3 regions of the Planococcus liqunii genome follow, and region 3 is predicted to be linked to each of the others. Evidence: riboswitches for the same ligand, from Rfam matches in the RefSeq annotation. Region 3 holds a riboswitch; each other region holds the start of a gene.
What was found. A riboswitch is a leader RNA that binds a small molecule or an ion and turns the genes downstream of it on or off. The one in region 3 is predicted to bind lysine.
Positions count from the first base shown of each region.

Region 1 (6,570 bases), 1.9 Mb from region 3:
AAGCTTGGATTTCCATCGTAGTCATGTTTTGTGCAGTAATCCCGCGGCCTACGCCTTGGTCATCCAGCACCAGGCCAAGGAATTCCCAGCCTTCGTATTTTGTAACCAATCCGCTCACTTCGTGGCGGCGAACTTGCTCGTCTAGAGCGTAAAGCAATTGCTGGCCTGTTGTCGCGCCTGCGAAAGCTGTTCTGTGGTGCATTGTTCCGCCAAAACGGCGGAAGTCAAGAAGTCCTTCCGGAGTCCGGTTGAACATAACGCCCATGCGGTCAAACAAACGGATAATCGCTGGTGCAGCATCCGCCATTGCTTTAACCGGACGCTGGTTCGCTAGGAAGTCTCCACCATAGACCGTATCGTCAAAGTGAATATCCGGTGAATCTCCTTCACCTTTTGTATTTACAGCCCCGTTTATCCCGCCTTGAGCACAAACCGAGTGGGATCTTTTAACTGGGACGATCGAAAATAAATCAACGGGTGAGCCTGCTTCGGCTGCTTTAACAGCTGCCATCAGTCCTGCAAGGCCGCCCCCGACAATAATAAGTTTGCCTTTCGCCATTTCGGTATTCACTCCTCTTTTAATTCACCAATAATCCAATCGTTCTTAAACGAACGCGAATAAAGCTCTGATACCAATAATTGAAAGCACAACAAACACTAGAAGCGTGAAATAAGTTGCGCCGCGTTGAGCTTTTTCAGACTGCGTGATTCCCCAAGTAACAAGGAAAGACCAAAGTCCGTTAGCCAAGTGGAATGTTGCCGCTAGAACACCGACAATATAAAACGCTAACATTAATGGATTGCTTAAAATGTTTTCCATCATGTTAAAGTCCGCTTCAGCCGCATTGCCGATCGCAACTTGGAAACGAGTTTCAAACACGTGCCATGCGATAAAGATCACAAGGAAAACCCCTGTATAGCGTTGTGCTGTGAACAATGCATTGCGCATGTAGCTGTATTTGCCCACATTGTGTTTTGAAGTAAACGCTATGTATAAACCGTAGAAAGCATGATACAACAACGGTAAATAAATAACGAAAATCTCCAAGAAGATGACGAATGGAAGATTCGCCATGAAGTGAGACGCATTATTGAATGACGATTCACCCTGCGTTGCAAAATGGTTGACGATTAAGTGCTGCGTCAAGAACAGTCCGATCGGAATAATTCCGAGTAAAGAGTGTAACCTACGCAATAAAAATTCTCGATTTTCCAAAATTTTACCTCCCTCAAGACATTGTTACGCAGCAAAAAAAAGACAATCGTTCAAAGACGAAAGCTTTTTCTAACTGCCTTACATCATGATACAAAATTATGACATATTTATTGTACTCTCCGATAATAGGAGCGTCAAGGCAACCGAAGGTTTTTGTCTATGATTCTTAATCATAATTTATTATATTAAAATCAAATTTTCATCCTTTTTGAAAACGGTTCCTTTTTCGCTGCTTCAGCCTCGAATTTTACTGTTAATGACATAGAGACTGTTTGGTCTGGAGATACTAGAGGAATATGCTATTCTATTTCTGTTTGTAGAATGTGAATTTTATCACAAAAAATATACTTCAGCTATTCTGGTAAGGATTAAGCTATTTTTTTCTATACTCCTATAACAATTCTGCTTTACCGCGTTAAAAGGGAGATGCATTGTCATTTTTCTGACATATATAATAACATGGCAGTCTTTATCTTTGTTCAAACTGGCCATTTACTTTCGTAATCCGGTCCAATCCACTAAATGAAATCCTCTGTTCTTCTTTGCTCCAGCAGAAGGCAAACCCGAACCGCTTAATACATGGGCATCAGCAAAACAAAAAAGCGCCCGCTCACGAGCGGACGCTTTCCCTCTATTCGCTTATTCCGATAAGCCGAATGCATCGTGCAGCGCATTGGCGGCTTCTTTCATATCCGTTCCCGGTACGACGACGGAAATTTTAATTTCCGACGTACTGACCATTTTGACTGGAATGCCCTGGACTCGGAGAATGTCGAACATTTGCGCCGCCACGCCAGGATTGGAAACCATGCCGGAACCGACAATGGAAACTTTTGATAAGCCGACTTCGTAATTCGCCGCTGAGAAGCGGATGTCTTCCTGGAATTCGTTCAGTACGCGTTTTGTTTCTTCGAGGCTTTCTTCTTTGATGGAGAAAGACACCGACGGCGGAAATTCGTCCGTGATGCTTTGCACAATGATGTCCACATCAATGTGGTGTTCGGCCAGCTTCGTAAAAATATTGGCCAGTGAACCATTGAACGGTTTTTTATACGAAACGGTTACCCGTGCAATGCCCGGTTCAAATGCAACGCCGCGAACGATTAAGTTTTTCTCCACAGTGATCACCTCTTGTATGATTGTGCCCGGTTCGTCCGAATAGCTGGCTCGGACGGATAACGGGACTTTATTGTTTTTCGCAAATTCTACAGCACGCGGATGCAGGACGCCTGCACCCAGATTGGCAAGTTCAAGCATTTCGTCATACGAGATCTGCTCAAGTTTGCGTGCGCCGGTCACGGAACGCGGATCGGACGTGTACACACCGTCCACATCGGTATAAATCTCGCATTTGTCTGCACCAAGTGCGGCAGCGAGCGCCACAGCAGTCGTATCAGAACCGCCGCGGCCAAGCGTCGTAATGTTGCCGATCCGGTCCACTCCCTGGAATCCGGCAACCACACAAATATAGCCGTTATCAAGCACCCGTTCCAGCCGCTCGGTGTGGATGGTTTCAATGCGGGCGTTGCGCGGAACAGATTCCGTTTCAATGCCTGCTTGCCAGCCGGTAAACGACAGCGCTTCATGGCCCAACGATTTAAACGCCATCGCCAACAGTGAAATGGTCACTTGTTCGCCAGTAGCGAGCAGCATGTCCATTTCCCGTTTTGACGGCTCCGCTGATATCTCTCCTGCCAATGCTAGCAGTGTATCAGTCGTTTTGCCCATTGCGGACACAACAATCACGACCCGATGGCCTTTTTCTTTTTCCCGGATTGCCCGTTTGGCGACACCGATGATTTTTTCCGGTGTTGCCACAGAAGTCCCGCCAAATTTCATTACGACTGTTTTCATGTCCATTCACTCCCACATTTTTAAGATGTGGCTCTCAGCATGCCAAGTTTGGCAATAAAAAAAGGCAGCTCGCTGCGCCTGCAGCAAACTACCTCTTTTATCATGTACGAATACGAAAAACGTCCATGTGAGATAGCCCTCCAGAGATTGACTCTGACAGCCCGGCACTTCTTAAATGCCGAACCAGCACACGGGTTTGCAACCACTCCGCACACTTCGGCGACCGCCCCTTTTTCCAAACCTCACAGATTTTGCAAATCTCCGAATGGATACTATTGACGTTCGCGCCTCTATCATCACTTTTCCAAGTGATTCAATTATGTTTTTACGATAGCATGTTATTGCTCGCTTGGCAATGCCTGCTGGGCAAAATGCTGCTGGATGGATGTCGCAAGGCTTAGCGGCATGCCCGCTTCCTTCAACTCATCTACTGTCGCTTCTTTGATTTTCTTGACGGAACCGAAATGCTTCAGCAGCTGCTGTTTGCGTTTTGGCCCGACGCCTTCCAAGTTATCGAGGGCCGACTGGATCGAATTCTTCCCGCGCAGCTGGCGGTGGAACGTGATGACGAACCGGTGAACTTCGTCCTGGATGCGCTGCAATAGATAAAACGCTTCACTCGTACGCTTCAGCGGCACCACTTCAATCGGATCTCCGTAAAGCAGCTGGGACGTCTGGTGCTTGGCGTCTTTTGCCAGGCCGGCGATCGGAATCGACAAGCCCAGTTCGTCTTCCAAGATTTCACGTGCGGACTCCATTTGCCCTTTCCCGCCGTCAATGACAATCAAATCCGGCAAAGGCAGGCCGTCTTTCAACACACGCGAATAGCGGCGCCGAATCACTTCCCGCATAGCGGCATAATCATCCGGTTTTGACGCATTGCGGGTTTTGTATTTGCGGTAGTCTTTTTTCGATGGCTTGCCGTCGATAAATGTGATCATCGCGGATACGGCGTCGGCTCCCTGAATATGCGAGTTATCGAATGCTTCAATGCGGAGTGGAGTGGCGATATTCATCGCTTCGCCAAGCTCCAAGCAAGCTCCGACCGTCCGCTCTTCTTGGCGCTCCAACAGCCCGAACTTTTCCTTGATGGCAATGTCGGCATTTTTCTTCGCCAGTTCCACCAAGTCTTTTTTCTTGCCGCGCTGCGGCACCAGCACCCGGATATCAAGCCATTCGCGCACCAGGTCCGCATCGACGCCTTCCGGCACCAGCACTTCGTTCGGTTTCATATGGTGCGACTGCTCGTAGAATTGCCCGAGGTACGTCATGAATTCGTCCTGCGGGTCGCGGTACAGCGGAAACAGCGAAACGTCCCGTTCGATCAGTTTGCCTTGGCGCACGAAAAACACCTGCACGCACATCCAGCCTTTGTCGACTGCATAGGCAAATACATCGCGGTTGGTAAAATCGTTCATCGCCATTTTCTGTTTTTCCATAACCGTTTCAATATGCGAGATTTGGTCGCGGTATTCCTTCGCCCGCTCAAACTCCAGGTTTTCGGAAGCCTCAGACATTTTTTCGACGAGCTGCTCTTTCACTTCCCGGAATCCGCCGTTCAGGAATTTCGTAATGCCGTCGATCATTTCCTGGTATGTTTCCTTTTCCACCGGTTTGATGCACGGCGCCAGGCACTGCCCCATATGGTAATAAAGGCAGGCGCGGTCCGGCATCGTGTGGCATTTCCGGAGCGGATACAGCCGGTCGAGCAATTTCTTCGTTTCACTTGCCGCGTAGGCATTTGGATAAGGTCCGAAGTATTTGCCTTTATCGCGCTTAACTTGGCGCGTAATGATCAACTTCGGATGGCGCTCACCCGTAATTTTCAAGTACGGATAGGTTTTGTCGTCTTTCAGCATGATATTGTATTTCGGATCATGCTTTTTGATCAAATTCAATTCCAAAATCAATGCTTCTTTTTCGGAATTGGTGACGATATATTCAAAATCCACGATTTCCCCTACCAACCGCTGCGTTTTGGCGTCATGGCTTCCCGTAAAATACGACCGCACGCGGTTTTTCAGCACCTTTGCCTTGCCGACATAGATAATCGTATTTTGGCGGTCTTTCATTAGATAACAGCCGGGCTGGTCGGGAAGGATTGCTAATTTATGTTGAATCAGTTCGTTTGCCATAGTCTCACCCTATTAAAAAACCGGGCCACCAGGACCCGGTTTAGAATTATGCGTGTTGATTAACCAATTCTGCCAAAGCTTCTTTTGGTCTGAATCCAACCACTTTGTCAACTGTTTCTCCGTCTTTCATCAATAGAAGAGTCGGAATTGACATGATGCCGTATTTGCCGGCAGTTTCTTGGTTTTCGTCGACGTCTACTTTTACGATTTTTACTTTATCGCTCATTTCAGCGTCTAATTCTTCCAATACTGGAGCAATCATTTTACAAGGTCCGCACCATGTAGCCCAAAAATCTACTAATACTAAACCTTCTGAGATTTCTTGTGAAAAGTTCTGATCTGTTCCGTGTACAATTGCCATGAATAATTCCTCCTTAGTAGTGTAACCAAACTATGCTCTGATTATAGCATGCCGAAATTCGCCTAGCTATTTATTTGCCTAATGCTTCTTTACCCGGAAAATACGGGGAATAAACGGAAAACTAAGCCGTTTCATTCGCTTCAGCCAGACGCTTTCCGCGGGCACGGCTTCAGCCGCTTCCTTCGCTTCGCTCAGTCCAGTTTCTTCAGCTCGTGCTATCCCGCAGGAGTCGCTGCCTTTCGCTCATTTCACTATTTACTGCATTAAAGTTCGGCTTCTATATAACAAGAGCGAAGGCACTATATAATCTTTAAAAGAAATAGAGGTTATCTAAAAAGTCGGTAAAATGACTTTCTAGACAACCCCTTTCTTTTAAATTTCTATATTACATAACCTTTTTAAATTCTTCAGTCAACATTGGAATAACTTCAAACAAGTCGCCCACGATGCCGTAATCTGCGACTTTGAAAATATTCGCTTCTGGATCTTTGTTGATTGCCACGATGACTTTCGAGTTGGACATGCCAGCCAAATGCTGGATGGCTCCTGAAATGCCGGCTGCAATGTAAAGGTCCGGTGTTACCACTTTTCCTGTTTGGCCGATTTGCAGCGAGTAGTCCACGTAATCCGCGTCACAAGCTCCACGCGAAGCGCCTACAGCGCCGCCAAGCAAGTTCGCCAATTCCTGAAGCGGTGCAAAACCGTCTGCACTCTTCACGCCGCGGCCTCCTGCAATAATCACTTTCGCTTCGGAAAGGTCAACCCCTTCAGCGGATTTGCGGACAACGTTTTTGATGATTGTGCGCAAGTTTGTGATGTCAACAGACAATGAGCTAACGTCGCCTGAACGTTCTTCTCTTGCAAGCGGTGCGATGTTGTTCGGACGTACCGTGAAGAACAACACACCATCTTTGTTTTTCACTTTTTCAAACGCTTTACCAGAGAAGATCGGACGAACAAATACAGCATCATCGCCTTCGCCTTCAATAGCAGTTACGTCAGAA
Region 1 covers NZ_CP129238.1:1,495,658-1,502,227, reverse strand. Annotated here, with positions in the region: gene sdhA (succinate dehydrogenase flavoprotein subunit) at 1-559, opposite strand, end outside; gene QWY22_RS07580 (succinate dehydrogenase cytochrome b558 subunit) at 605-1,219, opposite strand; gene QWY22_RS07575 (aspartate kinase) at 1,856-3,070, opposite strand; lysine riboswitch at 3,196-3,371, opposite strand; gene uvrC (excinuclease ABC subunit UvrC) at 3,409-5,205, opposite strand; gene trxA (thioredoxin) at 5,252-5,566, opposite strand; gene QWY22_RS07560 (electron transfer flavoprotein subunit alpha/FixB family protein) at 5,952-6,570, opposite strand, start outside.
Region 1: it holds a riboswitch for lysine, as region 3 does, so the genes downstream of both, QWY22_RS07575 (aspartate kinase) here and dapA (4-hydroxy-tetrahydrodipicolinate synthase) in region 3, are expected to answer to the same signal.

Region 2 (6,570 bases), 1.7 Mb from region 3:
TTTGTTTCGCCCAGTCCGATCATCAGTGAAGACTTAGTCGGAATTTCCGGACGGATTTCTTTTGCCCGTTTCAATAGTTCGAGCGAACGGTCATACGTTGCCCGTGCACGGACTCTCGGCGTCAATCTTCGGACGGTTTCGATATTGTGATTTAAAATATCGGGTTCCGCCACCATCAGGCGTTCCAGGTTTTCATACACTCCGCCCATATCAGAAGGCAGAACTTCAACAGTCGTAAATGGATTTAAACGTTTGATGGCGCGAACAGTTTCAGCAAACACTTCCGAGCCGCCGTCTTTTAGGTCATCGCGGGCTACAGCTGTTATTACTGTATGCTTTAAATTCATCAATTGCACAGATTTTGCTACACGTTCCGGTTCCTGAAGATCCAGTTCATTCGGCAACCCAGTCTTAACTGCACAAAAACGGCAGGCACGGGTACAAACAGCCCCTAGAATCATAAAAGTGGCCGTTCTGCGGGTTCCCCAGCATTCATGGATGTTTGGGCAACGGGCTTCTTCACAAACCGTATTCAGGTTGTTTTCCCGCATCATCTTTTTCAGATCCGTATAGTTTTCATTTGTGTTGAGTTTGATCTTTAACCAATCGGGCTTCCTTAGATGTTCCTGTTCAACTGACACGCTCATCGTCCCCATTCTGTTAAGTTATGTATGAAACCATTCCATCCAAATGTACCATAAAGAATGTTCGCTCACAATATAACAAAAGATGGAAGGCTTTCTATATGCACAAAAAAGCCCGGAAGCTGATGCTCCGGGCTTTTTTATCAAGCTGCTCTTTTTGCAGCTCTGCTTTTGCTGACGGCGTGCATGATGCTTGCCACTAATCCGCCCCAAATGATGACCATTCCGATAATCATTACTACGATTGCGCTTGTTGACATCAAATACGCCCCCTTATTTTTCTTCTTCAAATTCTGCATGGTCTTTATGCCATTTTCCAAAAGACGCCAACACACCTAAGATAATGGCCGCTGCAGCTACTGTTACTCCAGCTGACATGATAAACATGTCGGAATAACCCTCGTAATTTCCATTCTCTGTATCAAACTGTTTTAAAAGATTCACTTTAAACAACCCGAACATCATATATCCTAATACAATCGGCGTCACGATACCCAAGCAGATTTTCCACCATCCGCCAAGCCGGATATCCGAAATAGCATCAGCATGGCCTTTAAGCATATCCGCTTTTCGGAATACCCACACCACTAAGATAACTTCTACTAAACCGATGAAAGCTACCCCGAACTGATTGATGAAGTAATCGACTACATCCAGGAAGTACAATCCGCCTTGAGTAGCAAACAAAATTGAAATCAAAGCAGCCAGTCCGCCACCAAAAGCCAAGGATTTATTTCGAGAAATGCCAAATTTCTCTGAAACGCCGGCTACATAAGTTTCTGTAATTGAAATCAATGAAGTCAGTCCGGCAAGCGTCAATGACAAGAAGAATAGTGCTCCAAACAAGCCATTGAAGCCGGGAAATTCATTGATAATCTGCGGGAATACCACAAACGCCAAACCAACGCCGGCTGCTGCTACATCTGCAACTGCAACTCCCTGCTGATTTGCCATAAAGCCTAAAGCGGCAAATATCCCAATACCGGCAAGCAACTCGAATGCTGAGTTGGCAAATCCCGTAATGAATGCATTATTGGTCAAATCTGATTTTTTTGGAAGGTAACTTGCGTAAGTAATCATGATGGCAAATGCTACAGATAAGCTAAAGAAAATATGACCATAAGCTGCGACCCAAACTGCCGGGTTCATAAGCTCTTCAATATTCGGCTTGAAGAATGCATCAAGCCCCATCAACGCGCCATCTAAAGTTACAGCACGCAACACGACGATTAAGAAAATAACAACAAGTGTCGGTATAAAGATGCGGTTTGCCAGTTCAATCCCCTTTTTGACACCGGCAAATAATATTCCAAGCGTAATTATCCAAACAAATGCTAATGGAATAAAGACTCCCCATACAATTCCGCCCGTTTGCCCAGGCTGCACCGTTAAATGTAAAAATTCATTAAACAAGAACCCTTCTGTATCTGATCCCCACGCTAAATTGAATGAGAAGATGGTATAGCGAATTGCCCAGGCGATAATAACAGCATAATAACAGGAAATGATAAACGATACGAAAACTGCCCACCATCCGAGCCATTCCAGTTTTTTCCCACTCATTCTAAAGAATGATAGGGGCGCTGATCCACGAAACTTTTGACCAATGGTGAATTCCATGATTAAAATCGGGATTCCTGCTGTAAGCAGAGCGAATAAGTACGGTATAAAGAATGCTCCTCCACCATTTTCATAAGCGACGTATGGAAAACGCCAAATGTTTCCTAAACCTACTGCGGAACCGATTGCCGCCATAACGAAACCGGCTCGCGTACCCCATTGCGAACGTTCCATTTTTGTTCCCCCTTTGTGCTCCCATTTTTATTACAGAAAAATAGGAAGTTTGTTTATTTTCAGATTATTTGATAATCTAAAAATAGTATAACTATGAGGGCAATTAAAGTAAAGACAAATTAAAAGATTCCAAAAGAAAACTATTAAAATAATAATAAAAAAGCAGAGATTTTAAATCTCTGCTTTTTTATTATTGAGTATTTACTTGTTTTCCAACTAAAGAACCCTGCTTAGACCAGATTACAAACAATATCACTAAAATAACAATAACGGATGCTAGTGCCAGCCAAAGCGAACCGGTAAACCCTATGACAATATACCCTACCGCGCCAATCGCAGCAGCGGTCAATGCATAAGGCAATTGCGTTAAGACGTGATCCATATGGTTGCTCCCCGCTCCCGTCGACGACAAAATCGTGGTATCCGAAATAGGTGAGCAATGGTCGCCGAATACGGCTCCTGCCAATACTGCTGCCAATGCCGGCAACAAAAGTTCAGGCGCCGCCTGAGCCATAATATTTCCTGCGATCGGAAGCAATATTCCGAACGACCCCCATGAAGTTCCTGTTGAAAATGCCATAAACCCTGCAAGTACATATAACAATACCGGCAAAACTGCTGTCGGCAAGTTCCATGCAGTGACAAGGTCTGCCAAATACAAGCCGGTTTGAAGGGCATCGATCAAGTAGCTCAACGACCAGGCAAAGATTAAAATGAACACCGCTCCGGACATGGACTTAATGCCTTCAGCAATCCCTTTAAACATCCATGTCGCATTGGCCGTTTTGTTCTTTTTAAATTGTCTCACGTACAACAGAATAGAAGAAACCGCTCCGAGCAGCCCTCCTACCAGTAAGGAAGTTGGTACGTCGGTGTTTTCGAAAATTAACCAGATATCAAAAATTTGTCCAGCATTCTGGTAACCTGTGTACAGCATAGAACCGACAGTTCCGGCAATCAGCAAGATGATTGGCAGCAATAAATCCATGACATGGCCATGGGAATGCGTCGGGAAATCTTCCTTCATTTCACCTGGAATTGTTTTATTGGCATCATATAATTCACCTGTTTCGATGGCACGGATTTCGTGTTTTCTCATCGCACCAAAATCCACGTCGCGAATGGCAATGAAAAAGACAATGGCCAAGGTGGCTATGACGTAAAAGTTCATCGGCGCCATCCATACGAAAGCTTGGAGAGCAGACATCTGTACATAGCTTTGGCCCGCTAAAATTGTTGCTACAATCCCGATAATTGCTGCTCCCCAGCTGGATACCGGTGAAATGACACAGACCGGTGCAGCGGTAGAATCGATGAAGTATGCCAGTTTAGCACGGGATACTTTATAGCGGTCCGTAATTGGACGCGCCACTTGTCCAACTGCCAAGGCATTAAAGTAATCATCGATAAATATAACCATGCCAAGCATTACTGTAAGAATTTTAGCGCCTCGGCGGCTCTTGATGCGTGTAGCTGCCCACTCTGCAAAAGCATGGCTTCCGCCGGACAAACTGACGAACGCAGTGATGATTCCGAGCAAGAGCAGGAACAGAATGATGAAGACGTTATAAGCGTTAAAGCCTTCGTCCCAGAACGTAATGGCAAATGAATTATAAACTTCCCGCAATGCTTCCAGCGGCGCAAACGATGTTAAAATCAAAGCACCCGCCACAATTCCCGCGCCGAGCGATAAAAGCACGCGGCGAGTCAGCAGCACCATGACAATCGCAATGATTGGCGGCAAGATCGAAAAAAAAGTGTTTTCCATGTTACAGATTCCTCCTGTTTTTTAGAATGGAAGAGAAAGAAAAAAGAACTCACTGTCTCCCAATGGATACAGTCAGCCCTCTACAATTCGTCTGTGCGTTCAAACACCAAACAACCCTGTAGCTCTTCGCCTATGTTAAAACATAAACGACAGTGGCATTCTTGTTCAGAATACCCCCAGCTCTTTTTTCAGTGACAGCAAAAAAAGAACTTCGGCAAAACTTCCTTTTGGATGTGTTCAACGTTGTCACACTCGCACATCGTACTTATAAGTTTTGCAGCCTCTACCCATCAATATTTATTTCATAGTAAGCATAGCCCATACAATTTACAAAATCAAATGTATATTAAGTGCGAATTTTCTTTCAACGGATGGCTTTGCTCCGGAAATACTGGCTGAAAACGTCCCGCAGGAATTCGGGCATAAAATACTTTTTCGGAGCGCGCTTCAGCGATGGGAAAAAGTAGCCGAACGTAAACATATCCAATGTAATCAGTTCGAAGGTTTCGTCGTGGGCTGCCGGTTTTCCGCCGACAAACAGCTGATGATTTCTCAACTCCAGGCCCACCCGGATCATTTTGCCGACCACTGCTCCCCGGAACCCCATCCCTTTCAATTCAATATGCGGCCACTCTGCATTTAAGGACTGCATATAAATTTCTTTCAGCTCTGCCCCGGTCAGCTCGATCAAACACGGATTAATCGGATGCGGCAGCATTTTATGGAAGTCGTAGCGGGTTGCTTTTCCGATCGGCATGTCTTCCATAAACAACCCGGCATTAAATAACGCACAAGGAGCACCTGAAAATTCCAGCAAGGCTTCGCCAAACAATTCAGCAAGTGCGGAGTCTTTGAACCATTCCGCCTTCAACTCTTTCTCATTATAAAAAATCGGCTCATCCAATTGCGCTTTGCCTTGTTCAATCAGCAGCTCGTTGAATGTGTCGTCGCTGTTTTGCAGCGTCGCGGTTTCAATCAATTGCGCTTTTTTCTCCTGGAGAAAGGGCTCGATGGTGACATGGCCAATGTACATGCCAAATTTTCCAGCGGCACCGAGCAAAGTATTGCCGATTAATTTTCCTTCATGAAAAATATGGTGTGTATGGGCTCCTAGAATCACGTCAATGTCCGGGCATAATTCCGCTAAATATTCGTCTTCCTTGACGCCCAAATGCGATAGGCAGATAATCAGGTCTGCCTCTCCTTTAATAGCCTCTACAGCCTCTATAATGGCGTTTTTAGCGTCTGAAATCGTCCAGCCGAGGCGTTTATAGAACGGGGTGAATTCGGCCGTAGCGCCGACGAGACCAATGGTATACCCGCTTTTTGTTTCGATCAGCCGGTGCGGTTTTGCCCATTCGGGACGGTCGCCGTTCGGCTCATGCAAATTAGCGACAATCACGTCAAAATCAGCTTGTACATATAATTCGTCCAATTCTTCTTTGGACAGCGTAATGCCCTCATTATTGCCGATGGTTACCGCATCGTACTCGGCATCATTCAGCAATTCCACATTGCCTTTTCCGGCTGTTCCTTCCGTGTAAGGATGCGAGCGGTCGACATGGTCGCCGATATCGAGAATCAGGCAGATGTCCCCTTCTTCCTCATGCCAGCGCTTCCGCTCAGCCAGTAAGTTCTTGATGCGCGGCCAATTCGAAAAATGGCTGTGCAAATCGTTTGTATGATATATATGAATGGTCTCACCCATTACTTCCACCTCTTTAAGAACTGAATAATCCTTCGTAGATCGAGCGCAGCCCCAACACCAATAAGGCAATGCGCAATATGACGACAAGCGTCTCAGACTGAAGTTTTTTGTTTAACCCTGCCCCTATTTTCGCCCCGATATAAGCTCCGGGCACTACAGCCAATGTGTAAATCCATGGAATGTTGCCAAGTGAAAAATGGGTGATGGAGTTGACAATCGCCGATAAAAACACCATGAACATGGAAGTACCGACTGCCACGTGCGGCGGGAATAAGAACAGCAGAATCATGGCTGGCACCATCATCGAGCCGCCGCCGATGCCAAACAGGCCGGAAGCAAAACCGACAGCAAATGTCAGCACAAGCGCCGCCCAAATCGGGTATCCATAAACATATTCCTTGTTCATAGAATCCTTAAAATGATACTTTTTGCCGTTGTCGACAAACCAGTGGACTTCTTTTAGCCGGTCCCGAACTAACAGCAAAGCCGCCAGGAAGACCAGCAAAATGCCGAAATACAAGTTAAAAGAAGGCAAATCTAGCCCTTTATTCACAAATGCTCCAATAATGGTTCCAGGAGCACTTCCTGCAAAAAAGATAAATCCGCTTCGGTAATCGACGGTTTTCACTTTCATATAAGACAAAGTGGAGGATAGC
Region 2 covers NZ_CP129238.1:1,263,395-1,269,964, reverse strand. Annotated here, with positions in the region: gene lipA (lipoyl synthase) at 1-641, opposite strand, end outside; gene QWY22_RS06340 (methionine/alanine import family NSS transporter small subunit) at 788-904, opposite strand; gene QWY22_RS06335 (sodium-dependent transporter) at 918-2,438, opposite strand; gene QWY22_RS06330 (Na+/H+ antiporter NhaC family protein) at 2,629-4,206, opposite strand; lysine riboswitch at 4,318-4,500, opposite strand; gene QWY22_RS06325 (bifunctional metallophosphatase/5'-nucleotidase) at 4,571-5,914, opposite strand; gene QWY22_RS06320 (sulfite exporter TauE/SafE family protein) at 5,928-6,570, opposite strand, start outside.
Region 2: it holds a riboswitch for lysine, as region 3 does, so the genes downstream of both, QWY22_RS06330 (Na+/H+ antiporter NhaC family protein) here and dapA (4-hydroxy-tetrahydrodipicolinate synthase) in region 3, are expected to answer to the same signal.

Region 3 (6,570 bases):
ACGGACTGAAAGCGGACACTGGAGTGCTGAAGTCAGGTGATTTTTCAAAATAGGCAATTCAACATAAGGAAGGCAGTTGGATCCAATTCGCAACTGCCTTTTTTGACATGTCCCCTTGTATAAGTTACCGCATCTTTTTGTTCATTTTCGGTGTCAGCATATAGTAAGATTGGTATAAAACCGTGCATTTCTTCTTTTAGTGGTATGATGGGACTTACTGTTTAAAAGCAGAATGGCTTGTTTTGGAATTTACAAAGGGGTGTTTTTATGGTGGATACAGACATTTTAAAACGCAATAACGTCCGGTTGTTCGGGCAAGGGCAGCAAATGCTGGTCTTTGGGCACGGCTTCGGCTGTGACCAATATGTTTGGAGTGACATTGCACCGGCTTTCGAAGAAAAGTACCGGGTGGTGCTATTCGATTACGTGGGAGCAGGGAAAAGCGATAAATCGGCTTACACTACGGAACGATACGGAAGCTTGCACGGATACAAGCAGGATTTGTTCGATTTATGCGATGCGCTGAATTTGGAAAACATTGTGTTTGTCGGCCACTCAGTCAGCAGCATGATCGGCATGCTTGCTTCCATTGAACGTCCGGGCTTGATCGATAAGATGATCATGATTGCGCCTTCTCCTTATTATTTAAACGAACCGGATTATCACGGCGGCTTTGAAAAATCCGATATTGATGAGCTGCTCGATATGATGGAAATCAATTATAAAGAATGGGCAAAATACTTGGCGCCAGTCGTCATGCAAAACGAAGACCGCCCGCATCTGGCAGCAGATTTTGAAGAAATCCTGTGTTCCAACGATCCCGTGATTGCACGCCAGTTTGCGGAAGTGACTTTTACGTCAGACGTCCGCTCCGAACTTTCGAAAGTCTCGGTTCCTACACTGATTCTTCAGACGCGCTTTGATGCCATCGCGCCGCCGGAAGTGGGACAGTATGTCCACGAGAATATTAAAGGAAGCCGGTTAAGGTTGATGAATGCGGCAGGGCATAATCCGCATATCAGCGATTCGGAAGAAACGGTAAGGATGATAAAGGAATACTTGGAAAACTAGGAAGGGGATCCGGGGATGGATGAGCAACTGAACTTGGCGCCATTTTGCTATTTGGTGATTGATGAAAATTACAAGATTATCGAGATGAACGCGGCCATGCGGGAATTGGCCGGTGCAGAAAAGCACGTACCCGGCAATGTCCATAACCTGCTGACCGTCGCCTCCCGTGTCTATTTCCAAACGTACTTTATGCCTTCCATTGCGTTGCACGGAAGAGTCGATGAAATGTTTTTGACTTTAAAAGGCGCGGCCGGACCGGTTCCGGTGCTGATGAACACGGTCAAACGGAATGGCCTTTACGAATGTGCCTTGATCCCGATGACGATCCGCGGCGAATATGAAAAGGAATTGCTGCTGGCCAAGCGCAATGCAGAAAAAATCAACCAGGAAGCGGTGGAAGCCTATGCCAAGCTGCAGAACTTGCTGGCCGAAGTCGAGCAGAAGCAGCGGGAGCTGGAAGAATTGAACGCCAACCTGCAGCAGATGACGACTACCGACCCGTTGACCGGCCTGAAAAACCGGCGTTATCTGGAAGAGGCATTGTCGGAATTGGCAGGCCAGGCAGAAGCCGGCCTGCCTTTGGCGCTTCTCATCATTGATATCGATTTTTTTAAACGCGTCAATGATACATACGGCCACCAGATGGGAGATGCCGTGTTGCAGGAATTATCCTGGAAGCTGCTGAACGAAGCAACCGGACACGGCATTGCTGCCCGTATGGGCGGAGAGGAATTTGTCATTCTTTTGGCGGATTCGGCCAAACCGAAAGCCGAGGCGTTTGCTGAAGAGCTTCGCCGGAAAATTGAACATGGCGAGTGGGTTCATATACCGGTTACAGTCAGTATCGGTGTGGCCATTTTTGAAACCGGCGACAATGCAGACTCTTTGTTTGCCCGCGCGGATGAAGCGTTGTATGCTTCGAAAAATGCAGGCAGGAACCGGGTTACGGTAGCATAAGAGTAAACCGGCCATTTTGCAAAACCAGGCCTTTTCAGTGTTTTTTCACTGGAAAGGCTTTTTTCTGTAGGAAGGGCTGAAAACCCATGGAAATATATTTGCAGAAAGGTATCCGTGGCGTTTCGAGGCAGTTATAATTAATTAACAAATCTTACGAATAGTGCTTATGGAGGTCAGGATGGATAAAGAGATCAGGTTGCTTGGGGAGCGCGTGGAACAAGACCAGCGTTTAATAGCCGAACTTATACAAGAAGAAACTTTAAAAAATGCCAGCAACGAAGAACGGGGGCAATACAAAGAATTTTTGGAAGCCGTCTCTCAGTTTCGGATGGGCTTTATCAAGCTGTTGGGAAAATCGATTCAAAATTATACCGATCCCGAAACGGTCTTTAAGGAAATTTCCACATGGGGGGAAGCTACGGGGAATCATTTTTTGAAAGAAGGCATGTCGCTTGATAGTGCCTTGGCAGAGACGCATTTGTACCGCAAGCATATCGGCAAGGTCATTAAAACAGAAGCCCTGCATAGAAAGATGCCATTGGAAATCCTGTTTGAGGTGATGGAGTTTTTCCATTCCCTGCTGGACCATGCTGCCCATTCTTACAGTTCAACGTATATCAACAGCTATCAGAAGAATTTGGCAGTTGCCCGGCAAGAATTCCTGGAGTTGTCATCACCGGTTGTCCCGGTGAATGACCAAATTGCCATTTTGCCGATTGTTGGAGCCATTGAAGTGGACCGCGCACAGCACATTCTCGAAAAAACCCTGCTTGCTGTTGGCCGCCTGCAGGTTTCCGTGCTCATCATCGACTTGTCGGGTGTCGTTAAAGTCGATTCAATGGTTGCCGAGCAAATCATCAAGCTAACGCAATCCTTGAACCTGATCGGCGTCAAAGCCGTCTTGACCGGCATCCGCCCGGAAATCGCCCAAACCATGGTCCAGCTCGGAATCGACGTCAATCAGCTGGCGCTGGGTGGAAGCTTGAAACAGGCATTTAAAAAACTGACTGAAATGAAGTAAGAGAAAAACCGCTGAAGCGTTGGCTTCAGCGGTTTTCTGCTTATTCTTCATTTATTGAATCCAATTAGGAATTGACTCTGCCAGACGACAATACCTGACGCAATGTCAGAGTTTCAGATTCGTTCAATGGAATCATCGGCAAGCGGACGTTGCCGACTTCTACGCCTGACAAATTCAAGGCAGTTTTTACCGGCACCGGGTTTGGTGCAGCAAACAGGGCATTCATGACCGGCAGAAGCCTGCGGTGTGCTGCTGCAGCCGCTGTATTGTTGCCGTTTCGGAAGTTCGTGATCATGTCTTTCATTTCGTTTCCGATGATATGCGCCGCGACTGAGACGATGCCGTTGCCTCCAATCGAAAGAATCGGCAAGGTCAAGCTGTCGTCTCCGCTGTAAAGCGTGAAGGAATCGTCGGTGCGTTCAATGATTTCAGCCGCGGCGTCCAAGTTGCCGCTCGCTTCTTTGATGGAGACGATGTTGTCAATTTGCGACAAGCGGACAACGGTATCTACGGACAAGTTGACGACGCTGCGCCCCGGGATGTTGTATAGCATGATCGGCAGGCGTGTTGATGCGGCAATGGCCCGGAAATGCTGGAACATGCCTTCCTGTGAAGGTTTATTGTAATACGGCGTTACCAGCATAATGGCGTCGACGCCGACGTCTTCCGCTTGTTTGGTCAGGGAGATGGATGCGCGCGTGTTGTTTGATCCGGTTCCGGCAATGATGGGAATGCGCCCTTTGGCTGTTTCCACGACGAATTTGAACAGCTGCACTTTTTCTTCCGTCGAAAGAGTCGGCGATTCACCGGTTGTGCCGGCCACCACCAGCCCATCTGATCCGTTGGCGATCAAATGCTCCACTAAGTTTTTAGTTGCTGGAAAGTCGATTTCCCCGTTTGCATCAAATGGCGTCACCATTGCTGTAATAATTTGGCCGAAATTCATAATACCACCCTTTTCTCATTTTTTTTAGAATCAGAGGTGATGGACCAGCCGCATGTAAAATAAAAAAGCAGCAACGAAGGCATCGTTGCTGCGTATAGAAACAATGTTCATCCATCGTTTCTGTGCGTCAGATAGCCCTCCATATAGTTTCCTATATGACAGTCCTACATTTGTTTAATGCAGAACCAGCGGAATCGACCATGAGTGCCTCACCGCTTCGGCAAATCCCCCTTTCCAGGAACGTCACAGGATCTCATTACTCCTCGGTTCGTGTACTGATGGTTTTTGCGCCTCTATCCTCACTCCGTGTTTACAGGAGCAAGAAAATATTGAATTAGCTAAACTTTATCAAATTCCCTTTCCAAATGCAAGGGAAGGGCGTACTATTTTTACTGAAATGGAGGGAAGCACTGTGAATGAGCAGCAACGCGATGAACGATTGAACATCCGCACCGCGAAGAGCCAAGCAGGCTTTCCGGGTTCGCTGCACCACAACCGCTACGAGCCCACGCCGTATGCGCTGCTGGACATTCTGTTCGGCGAATACAGACTGGCGCCTGAAGACCGGCTCGTAGATTTTGGCTGCGGCAAAGGCCGGCTGAATTTCTATGTACATCACCGCTTTGATGTGGAGTCGGCCGGCGTCGAGATGGATGAAGCCTTTTACGAAGAAGCATTGGAAAACCGTGCACATTATGAGAAGAAGTACAGACAGGCCAAAGGGAAGATTGATTTTTGCTGCTGCCTGGCACAGGATTATGGCGTTGCGCCGGGAGACAACCGGTTTTATTTCTTTAATCCGTTTTCGATCCAGATTTTTATGTCTACTGTCAACAATATTTTAAATTCGGTGGAAGAGGCGCCGCGCCAGGTCGAGTTGATCCTGTTTTTTCCGTCGGAGGATTACGTAGACTATTTGGAACACCGGACGCTGTTTGAACAGACGGCGGAAATCCCGCTTCCGGGCATGGAGCGCGACCTCCGCGAACGCTTCCTGATTTACCGGCTTCCGTGAAGTGGATTAGAACTTGCGCTAATTGGGGTATAAGCTTAAGAAAAGTGTATTTGCGAGGAGCGAATTTTTATGAAGTGGAGAGGCAGGCAAGGCAGCAGAAACGTCGAAGACCGGAGAGGGTCTGGAGGCGGCGGAGGGAAACTGGTAGCAGGCGGCGGCATCGGCGGTTTGCTTATTGTCCTTTTGTTTGCGTTTCTTGGAGGCGACCCGGGCATTCTGCTGGATGGCGCCGGTTCTGGCACGCAGTCGAATGAACCTTACGTAGAAACCGAGCAGGAGCAGGAACTGGCCGATTTTGTATCGGTGGTGCTGGCGGATACGGAATATGTCTGGGCAGAAGTTTTTGCGAAGCAGGGCATGGAGTATGCCGAACCGACATTGGTCCTTTTTAATGGCAGCGTGGAATCTGCTTGTGGAACCGCAGGGGCGGCAGTCGGTCCGTTCTATTGTCCAGGTGACCAAAAGCTCTACATCGACTTAAGTTTCTACGATGAATTACAGCAGCAGTTCCAGGCGCCGGGCGATTTTGCAATGGCCTATGTCATTGCCCATGAAGTCGGGCACCACGTACAGAATTTACTGGGTGTTATGGAACAAGTCCAGCCGCTGCGGAACCAGCTGAGCGAAGAGGAATACAATAAACTGCAGGTTAAGCTTGAATTGCAGGCTGATTACTACGCCGGTGTCTGGGCGCACCATGCACAGGGCATGGACCTTCTGGAAGAAGGGGACCTGGAAGAAGCCTTGACGGCAGCAAGTGCTGTCGGGGATGACACCATCCAGAAACGCTCGCGCGGTTATGCGGTTCCGGAGAGTTTTACACACGGTACTTCCGAACAGCGCAAGCGCTGGTTCTATAAAGGGTTTGACAGCGGAACCATCCAAGGCGGCGATACGTTCAATGCTCCGGAACTGTGACGCTTTCCTGCGAAAAAAATCGGGAAACGAAGAGCCCTGCATTGATATTTTTGGTGTTGTGATTCATTATTGAAATAGACAGTCTTTTCGCGTTACAGCGGGAAGAAATCAGTTCTATGAAGGAAGAAATTTTATGCATGAAGAAAATATTACACGCATCCAGCTTGACGGCCGTGAACTGATCCTCATCGGGACAGCGCACGTATCGCGCCAAAGTGCAGAACAAGTCAAGCAGGTCATCGAAACGGAACGTCCGGATTCGGTTTGCATAGAACTTGATGCACAGCGCTATCAGTCAGTCATGGAAAACAGCAAATGGAAAGAGACCGATATTTTCAAAGTCATCAAGGAAAAGAAATCGAGCCTGTTGTTGATGAATCTGGCCATTTCTTCGTTCCAGAACCGCTTAGCGGACCAGTTCGGTATCAAGCCGGGCCAGGAAATGATTCAGGGAATCGCATCAGCCAAAGAAACAGGGGCAGAACTGGTGCTTGCTGACCGCAACATCCAAGTGACGTTCTCGCGGATTTGGAGCAATATCGGGTTTATGGGGAAAGCGCAGCTATTGACGTCGGTGTTCTTCAGCATTTTCAGCAAAGAGACGATTTCCGAGGAAGACCTGGAAAAAATGAAATCACAAGA
Region 3 covers NZ_CP129238.1:3,534,626-3,541,195, reverse strand. Annotated here, with positions in the region: gene rpsN (30S ribosomal protein S14) at 1-1, shown strand, start outside; gene QWY22_RS17485 (alpha/beta fold hydrolase) at 271-1,071, shown strand; gene QWY22_RS17480 (GGDEF domain-containing protein) at 1,087-2,028, shown strand; gene QWY22_RS17475 (STAS domain-containing protein) at 2,207-3,049, shown strand; gene dapA (4-hydroxy-tetrahydrodipicolinate synthase) at 3,114-3,995, opposite strand; lysine riboswitch at 4,120-4,299, opposite strand; gene QWY22_RS17465 (class I SAM-dependent methyltransferase) at 4,408-5,010, shown strand; gene ypfJ (KPN_02809 family neutral zinc metallopeptidase) at 5,080-5,928, shown strand; gene QWY22_RS17455 (TraB/GumN family protein) at 6,062-6,570, shown strand, end outside.